2 regions of the Rossellomorea sp. DUT-2 genome follow, and region 2 is predicted to be linked to the other one. Evidence: predicted binding sites of a transcription regulator. Region 2 holds the regulator's gene; the other holds the start of a gene.

What was found. The regulator LexA, encoded in region 2, represses DNA repair genes until DNA is damaged. The targets are predictions, from matches to a motif close to CGAACATATGTTCG.
Region 1: the regulator LexA is predicted to act here: its motif matches at 2,098-2,111, upstream of ACOSV2_RS08035 (Y-family DNA polymerase).

What each region holds. Positions count from the first base shown of each region.
Region 1 is NZ_JBQPEO010000002.1:449,169-453,731, reverse strand. Features, by position in the region: gene ACOSV2_RS08050 (GRP family sugar transporter) at 1-739, shown strand, start outside; gene ACOSV2_RS08045 (glucose-1-dehydrogenase) at 752-1,537, shown strand; gene ACOSV2_RS08040 (EthD family reductase) at 1,602-1,829, opposite strand; gene ACOSV2_RS08035 (Y-family DNA polymerase) at 2,178-3,440, shown strand; gene ACOSV2_RS08030 (YolD-like family protein) at 3,466-3,798, shown strand; gene ACOSV2_RS08025 (CDGSH iron-sulfur domain-containing protein) at 3,853-4,068, opposite strand; gene ACOSV2_RS08020 (iron-sulfur cluster biosynthesis family protein) at 4,200-4,532, shown strand.
Region 2 is NZ_JBQPEO010000001.1:744,936-749,498, reverse strand. Features, by position in the region: gene ACOSV2_RS03760 (DUF896 domain-containing protein) at 151-384, opposite strand; gene ACOSV2_RS03755 (YneB family resolvase-like protein) at 490-1,140, opposite strand; gene yneA (cell division suppressor protein YneA) at 1,152-1,478, opposite strand; gene lexA (transcriptional repressor LexA) at 1,635-2,255, shown strand; gene glnA (type I glutamate--ammonia ligase) at 2,383-3,717, opposite strand; gene ACOSV2_RS03735 (MerR family transcriptional regulator) at 3,754-4,170, opposite strand; gene ACOSV2_RS03730 (methionine gamma-lyase family protein) at 4,310-4,563, opposite strand, start outside.

The sequences.
Region 1 (4,563 bases), on a different contig from region 2:
ATTATTGTTTGCGCTAGGCGTATTCTTCATCAAATCCCCGGAACTGACGTTATTTGTGTGGGGAATCGGCTTCATCTCCGGCGTCTTCTGGGCAGTCGGTCAAGTCAACCAATTAGCGAGTGTAAAGTTCATCGGAGTTGCGAAAACCGTCCCGATTTCAACGGGGATGCAGCTGATCGGAACGACTCTCTTTGGCGTTTTAGTGTTTAAGGAATGGAAAACGACAGAAACGATCCTCCTCGGTAGCGGAGCCGTTTTAGCTCTGATTATTGGTGTGGTGTTAACATCATTCACACAAAAATCCGAGGGAGATGAAAAGTCTCAACTAAAAAAGGGGCTACTCACTTTATTGCTATCCAGTTGCGGATACATAGCCTATGTCGTCATTTTAAGATGGTTTGATATTGACGGATGGGAAGCGATTTTGCCACAGGCGATTGGAATGTTTATCGGGGCGGTTGTCATTACGTTCAGGCATAAGCCCTTTACAAAATATACGGTGCGAAATATCTTAACCGGTCTGATGTGGGCATCGGGGAATTTAGGGTTACTGCTTGCGCTTCCACGCATCGGGGTGGCAACAAGCTTCTCCCTATCTCAAACAGGGATCGTCATTTCTACCCTTGGAGGTTTGTTTTTCTTGGGTGAAAAGAAATCCAGGAAGCAGATCCTTCTCGTCATTGCAGGGTGTGTTCTTATCATTATCGGCGGTGTTCTATTAGGCTTTACGAAAGATTAAGGAGGAATGGATATGTATTCAGATCTAACGGGGAAGGTTGTCGTTATAACCGGAGCTGCTACTGGAATAGGAAAGGCGATTGCCAAACGATTTGCCAGTGAAGGCTGTAAAGTGGTCATTAATTATTTCAAAGAAGAAGAAAATCCTGAAGAACTAGTAAGGAAAATCGAAAAAGCAGGGGGAACGGCCTCCATTATTCAAGGTGATGTGTCAAAAGAAGCAGACGTTCAGAGCTTTGTTAAATTGGCCCATGATACATATGGTCGCCTTGATATCTATGTTAACAACGCAGGAATCGAGAATGAGGTACCCTCTGAGAATCTTTCACTCGAGGATTGGCAGAGAGTCATCAACACAAATCTGACGGGGACGTTTCTAGGGTGCCGCGAAGCAGCGAAATACATGCTTGATCATAATATCAAAGGGTCGATCATCAACGTTTCTTCTGTTCATGAAATCATACCGTGGCCTCACTTTGCTCACTATGCTGCCAGTAAGGGTGGGGTGAAATTATTAATGGAAAGTCTTGCATTGGAATTCGCACCCGATGGGATCCGGGTCAACAATATTGCTCCCGGGGCCATTGATACTCCCATCAATGCCGAGAAATTTTCCGATCCCGAAAAGAAAAAGGGAGTGGAAAAGCTCATTCCAATGGGCTATATCGGAGAACCGGAGCAAGTCGCTTCCTGTGCAGCCTTTTTGGCTTCAGAGCAGGCAAGTTATGTCACAGGGACCACGCTCATCGCTGATGGGGGCATGACGAAATATCCAGGATTCCAAGCCGGGAGAGGCTGATGGGAAAAAGGCCAAAATCAATGTGTGATTTTGGCCTTTTCTGTTTTAGGCAGAGTAAATATTCTTAATCGACTATGGTGATAATCGGTGGCTTTTCTAAGAATTTCATGAAGTTCGGTACGTCGTCTCCAACCGCTTTCCATTCTTCTGAAGCAAACGCTTCTTTCATATCCGCTTTGTTTTCAAACTCGATCTCTGTTATTAAGTAGAGTGACAAATCCGTATTTTGATTGGATAAAACCCGCTGTACGTTTGCATTTCTTACATGTGGGACCTTTCCTGCAATCGGCATATGGGTGTTAAAATAATACTCCTCGAACCCCTCTTGATCCTTGGGCTTTCATACAACACAATCACTTTCGCCATATTACGCCTCCTCGTCCTGACTATTTCTGTTCATTTGAATTTTAGCAATTATAGGAAAAAGTGACTATGTATTTCATAACAAAAATATCGACAGTATTTGACTTAGGCGTGACCTTTGACTGCTTGTCGGGCCTGACCAAGCCGCCTCCGCTTTTCTTGTTATTCTCTCTATTTCCATTAATTTTAGTTGAAAGGGAACGTATATTCGTATAGAATCATAACTATACTATATAAGAACGTTTGTTCTATTTTAGGTAAAATGGAGGACGAATATATGACTGTCGATTACAGTGTGCTGCCACACCATAAGATTCTGTGCATCGATATGAAGAGCTTTTATGCTAGCTGTTCGGCTGTCATGCTGGGTCTCGATCCCCTTGAATGCCATTTGGCCGTAGTAGGGGATCGAGACCGCCAAGGAAGTATTGTGTTAGCGGCATCCCCCAGGCTGAAGCAGGACTTTGGGATCAAAACGGGCTCGCGGATGTTTGAAATCCCAAAGGACCCGCGCATCCGGCTTGTAGAACCAAAAATGGCTACGTATGTCAGGATCTCGACCGAGTTGACCCGGTTATTCCATCGCTATGTACCGAAAGATGCCATCCACACGTATAGTGTGGATGAAAGTTTTATTAAGATTGATGGAGCGACGAATCTTTGGGGGGATGCCACGACCATTGCCCGCAAAATCAAGGATGATATGGAAAGGGAGTTTCAACTTCCCTGCGCCATAGGGATCGGTCCCAATATGCTGTTGTCTAAGCTGTGCCTGGATCTTGAAGCAAAAAAAGAGGGGATTGCCGAATGGACCTATGAAGACGTTCCGGAAAAACTGTGGCCGTTATCACCTTTACGTGAAATGTGGGGGATTGGCGGACGGTTAGAAAAAACGCTCAATCGCATGGGCATTTTCTCTGTCGGGCAATTGGCGCAGTATGACCTGGAGAAGTTGGAGGCCAAGTTTGGCGTTATGGGCAATCAGCTCTATTACCACGCATGGGGAGTTGATCTATCTGAAATAGGAGCCCCCATCATGGATGGTCAAATCAGCTTTGGCAAGGGGCAGATCCTGCTGCGCGATTATAAGGAGAAAGAGGAAATCAAACGGGTCATTTTAGAAATGTGTGAAGAAGTCGCCAGGCGCGCCCGTACCCATCGAAAGGCAGGAAGGACGGTCAGCTTTGGTGTCGGTTACAGTCACGAAGAATTCGGTGGAGGGTTCCAACGGTCAAGGACGATAGAGGAACCCACCAATATCACCATGGACCTGTACCGGGTGTGCCTGGAATTATTCGAAGAGAACTACAATGGGAAAACCGTACGGAAAATCAACATCGCCCTTTCTAATATTGTCGAGGATGGGGCGCTGCAAGTTTCATTATTCGAACCTGACCGCTGGGAAAAACGGGAACTCGGGTATGTAGTGGATCGGATCCGAAACAAATATGGGTCAGCCGCCCTGCTCCGCGCCATATCCTATACAGAAGCGGGAACAGCAAGGCATCGTGCCCGCCTGGTGGGCGGACATAAATCGTAACAAACAAATATAGGAGGTGAGAGGATTGATCCGTGATCGGGGAAGAATCAAGTGGACATCCATGATGCTGCCGGAGCATGTGAAATTACTGAGGGATTGGGCCAAGGAAGATACGCACGAGAAGAGGGTCGAACTTGACGAGCAGGAACTGGACAGGATGAATGAAGTCGTCGCAGAGGCGATGGAGTTTGGTAGAATGGTATCGATTACTCACTATGTAAAGCACCGTCATCAATTATCGATTGGAACCATTCACCATGTCGACTCACTGGATGGGAAGCTGCACGTCGTAGACAGGTTCGAAGACGTACACTATATTCCACTTGCATGCATTGTGGACATCCGCTTTTTCGATTGACAGCCCAATGAAAAGAGAGACTTCACCAGAGTGAAGTCTCTCTTTTCATTCCATTTACTCTTCGTCCAATACTTTTTCTGCCCGCACACATGATTCGAATTTTCCTTTATGGGATGCGTCACAAAACGGCATATTTGTAGATAAACCACAGCGGCATAGAGTAAACACCTGTTTCGTTGGAAATACATTTCCGTCAGCATCAATCAGTTCCACGTCCCCGCTTACACGAAAAGAACCATTATCATTCACTTTAATTTGAGCTTTTGCCATGAAAAACCACCCTTTCTATAAAATACAAAAGAATCCCCCTTATCGATAGTAAATTGAAAACAGGAAAAATGCAATATTCTAAAGGAAACAAATGAAATGTGATAATATGGTGGAGTAAGGGAGGTCGTAGAATGAAGATTGAATTAACGAATGAAGCAACTCAAAGGATTCAAGGTAAAATAGATAATCAAACAGGATACCTGAAATTAAAGTATGATACAGAGGGGTGTGGCTGTGTCGTAAGTGGAATTCCTACTTTATGGTTTGTACATGAACCTGAAGAAGGGGAAGATATAACGATTGAAACCAACAGCTATCCGATCCTGGTAGAAAAATCTAAAATGGTGTTTCTTGATGAAGACCTGAAAATTGATTTTTCTTCCCAAAGTAACACGTTTCAATTAAAAAGCCCCGGGCAGATCATAAATGGAAGAATGAACTTTCTGATGTTTCCCGGGGAGTGAACATAAAAGCCTCAGATCTGAGTACATCCGG
Region 2 (4,563 bases):
ATATTAATCTTCTTTGTTAGTTTATACAACTATCTTGAATGATAACATGACTTTATAATCGTTGAAAATAAAAACCCTTATGATTTCATAAGGGTTAAGAAGGAAAAAACGGCCAGGTCCATTTTAAAATGGACCTGGCCGTTCATTAATCTAATGCATTTTCTTTTTAGTCTGTATATCCTGAATCTTCTTAGGTGTCACTTCATTACCTTCCGGATCAAAGATTCTTGTATTTTCAATGGTCCCTTTCATCGATTGACGAAACGTTTCCAGGTATTCTTTTCTCAACTTGGACTGCTCTTTTGCTTCTTGTTCGGTTAGTCCGCTACTTTTAGACTTTTTGGCAAGTTCATTGATTCGATTCATTTTCGTTTTTGAAAGCATCTATAAAAACTCCTTTATTGCATAGTCAGCAAATTCTAAAACACAACTAAAATTTGAACGTAATACTATCGCCATGTTACTAGATTCAAGGAGATAAAACAAGAGTTACGCATTTTCAACTGAAGTCATATATTCTTTAAAACGCCTATGTACTGTAGCTTTGGAGACATCATACCCGAACCCTCTTAATGTTGCTGCAATTTCAGCAAAAGTCAGTTCGTTCTTCCTTAAACGGACAATTTCCTCAACCGGTACTTCAATCCGCTCTCTTCCATCCACATTTCCTTTATTTTTTAGATTTTTATGAGGTTGAAAACCATTTTCCACTGCCCTTTTCATCCCTCGTCTGATTTTCAAATTATGGAGTTTTCTTTGATATTCCTCAACCATGCTTACGATATTAATCACCATAGAATCTGACTCAGATAAGTGTAGCTCCCCACTATGGGTTTGACTGATAATCTTGACTTCCTCTTTTAGTAAACAGTGAATGAGAGCAATTTTGGCATTCCCTCTGCCAATTCTTGTTTCATCCTGGATGAGAACAGCACCAATAGACTCATCTTTAATCAAATCAAGAAGTTCAAGAACACCAGGACGATCTAATTCAAAACCGCTTGCTTGATCTTTTATGATAGCAGCCACTTCGTATTGGTGGTCTTGCGCCAATTTCACTAGTTCCTCTTCTTGACGTTCCAAGGATGTTTCCTGTGTGTCTTTCTTTGTACTGACTCTGCAGTAAATTACTGCCTTCATCTTCTATCCCTCTATTCTTCGTTCATTACCAATTCATAATCTGAATGGGTAGATAATGTTGGATTTTCTATAGGTAACACAAGTGATTCACCTGGTTGGATTGAGAATGATGTAAGATTATTTTCCTCTCCTACCCATGCGATAAATTCTTCCACTGTCATAGAATATTCTTCATTATACTGTTTGGCAATAGTCCAAAGAGTGTCTCCATCCTGAACAGTGATGCTTTGGTAAGAAGGTTGACTTGCCGTGACTATTAGAAAATATACTGCTGATAAAAGTGCTAAGACAAATAAAATAATAATGTAAGAGAAACGATTCCAAATATGTGTTAACATAATAAAACCTCCATACGAATGTTTGTTCTGTTTTTGTTATACTCATTGTAATACGAACATTCGTTTGGTGTCAACAGAAATTCGAACTTATGTTTGTACCGACTGGAAAGACATGCTATAATGGGAACATAAGATCTATAATAGAGGTGCGTGAACATGACAAAATTGTCTAAAAGACAGCAAGACATACTAGAATATATTAAAATTGCAGTAAGAGAAAAAGGGTATCCACCTTCCGTACGGGAAATTGGTGAAGCCGTTGGTCTTGCTTCTAGTTCCACCGTACACGGACATCTGGCCAGGTTAGAGAGCAAAGGTCTTATTCGTAGAGATCCCACTAAACCAAGAGCCATCGAAATCTTAAACCTTGAAGAGGATACAATCCCACGCCAACGAGTTGTGAATGTTCCCTTAATTGGTAAGGTTACAGCCGGTCAACCCATTACGGCTGTTGAGAATGTCGAGGAATTCTTTCCACTGCCTGAGCGTATGGCACCTTCAGATGAGCAGGTTTTCATGCTGGAAATCATGGGTGACAGTATGATAGAGGCCGGAATCTTGGATGGGGATTTTGTTATCGTACGTCAGCAACAAACAGCAAACAATGGAGATATCGTCGTAGCGATGACAGAGGAAGATGAAGCAACTGTAAAACGTTTTTTCAAAGAAAAAGATTTTGTACGATTACAGCCAGAGAACTCAACAATGGAACCGATCATTTTACGTAATGTATCCATTTTAGGAAAAGTTGTCGGAGTTTATCGCCAAGTACATTAATACGTTAAGCCGCTATGTATAATAGCGGCTTATTTTTTTCTATACTTTTGAAGGTTCTAAAAAGGCAGTGGGTGGTAGCATTTTTCGCTACCACCCACTGCTTATAATTAATAGCAATTATTAAGGATTAATACATTTGAATATATTGCTCACGTTCCCATGGGTGTACTTGTGTACGGAACATATCCCATTCGATTTCTTTCGCTTCTACGAAATGTTCGAAGATGTGTTCTCCAAGGGATTTAACAATTACTTCATTTGTTTTAAGATTTTCTAATGCAGCGTGTAATGTCGCTGGAAGATCTACGATTCCCGCTTCTTCACGCTCTTTTTTGTCCATCACATAAATGTTGCGGTCGATTGGTTTAGGTGCTGGAAGGTTATTTTTGATTCCATCTAATCCAGCTGCCAGTAATACAGCCATCGCCAGGTATGGGTTAGCCGCGGGATCAACACTTCGGACTTCAACTCGTGTGCTTAACCCACGAGAAGCAGGGATACGGATTAATGGGCTGCGGTTACGAGCAGACCATGCAACATAACAAGGTGCTTCATATCCAGGGACTAAACGCTTGTATGAGTTTACAGTCGGGTTCGTGATCGCTGTAAAGTCAGTTGCATGTTTAATGATACCTGCAAGGAATTGACGAGCTGTATCGCTTAATTGCAGATCTCCCTTTTCATCGAAGAAAGAGTTTTCCCCATTTTTGAATAGGGACATGTTACAGTGCATTCCTGATCCATTTACACCAAATAGAGGCTTAGGCATGAATGTTGCATGTAATCCATGCTTACGTGCAATCGTCTTAACCACTAACTTAAATGTTTGGATATCATCACATGCTCTTAATGCACTTGCATATTTAAAGTCGATCTCATGTTGACCAGGGGCAACTTCGTGGTGAGATGCTTCGATTTCAAATCCCATCTCTTCCAGTTCTAATGCGATATCACGACGGCAGTTCTCACCTAAATCTGTAGGAGCTAAATCGAAATAGCCACCGTTATCGTTTAATTCTAATGTCGGATCACCATTTACGTCTAATTTAAAGAGGAAGAATTCCGGCTCAGGTCCTAAATTGAAGTCAGTAAACCCTAGCTCTTCCATTTGACTTAAGATGCGCTTTAAATTGTTACGCGGATCTCCTTCGAATGGAGTACCATCTGGATTGTAGATATCACAGATTAGTCGGGCTACTTTTCCTTTTTCAGCTGTCCACGGGAATACTAACCAAGTGTCTAAATCAGGGAATAAGTACATATCTGATTCTTCAATTCGAACAAATCCTTCAATTGAAGATCCGTCAAACATCATCTTGTTATCTAATGCCTTCTCAAGCTGACTAAGAGGGATTTCTACGTTCTTAATCGTCCCCAGAATGTCAGTGAATTGGAGTCGGATGAACTTGACACCTTCTTCATTCGCTAATCTTAAAACATCTTCTCGAGTATACTTTGCCATTTTCGTGTTCCTCCTCAAGTTTATTAAAGGTATTATTTAATGAAAAAAGCGGGACATGTCACCTTGACGCAAAGATGCTTTAGTAAATCGACCAGAATGCATCAATTCATTTCGGAGTAATTTACGCAGCTCGTCATCGGATAGATCCTGTCGTGCTTTTTCTTCCTTTTCATTACTTACGTCAGATACTACTTTACTTTCATTATGACTGGATACCGCAAATATCTTCTTAATCCCAGCCATGTTGATGCCTTGATCTAACAGATCCTTTACTTCCAATAACTTATCAATGTCATTCAAGGAAAAGAGCCTACGATTCCCCTCAGTACGTGCAGGGCTGATCAATTGGTGCTCTTCATAGTATCGAATCTGACGAGCTGTTAGGTCCGTGAGCTGCATGACAATACTAATTGGGAATAATGCCATCGTTCGACGAATTTCACTACCGCTCATCTTGATTCCTCCTTCTGTTTTCCTTCTTGACTTTATTATATGTAATGTAAGGAGTTCTGTCAATTAAATGTTAGTTTTTCTTACATAAGAATTCAGAAGAAAAGGATAGTCAGATTTAGACTATCCAATTACTACTTTATTATCCTTTTGTCACAGTGATTAAACCTTTTTCAATCAAATTATCTACTGCTGAGCAAACGGCAATTTTCACGTGGGCGTAAGTTAATCCCCCTTGAACGTATGCCACATAAGGCGGTCTTATCGGTCCGTCTGCAGATAATTCAATGCTGGAGCCTTGAATGAATGTACCTGCCGCCATAATGACATCATTCTCATAGCCAGGCATATAGTTGGGATATGGAGTGAAATGAGAATTTATAGGTGATGCAAACT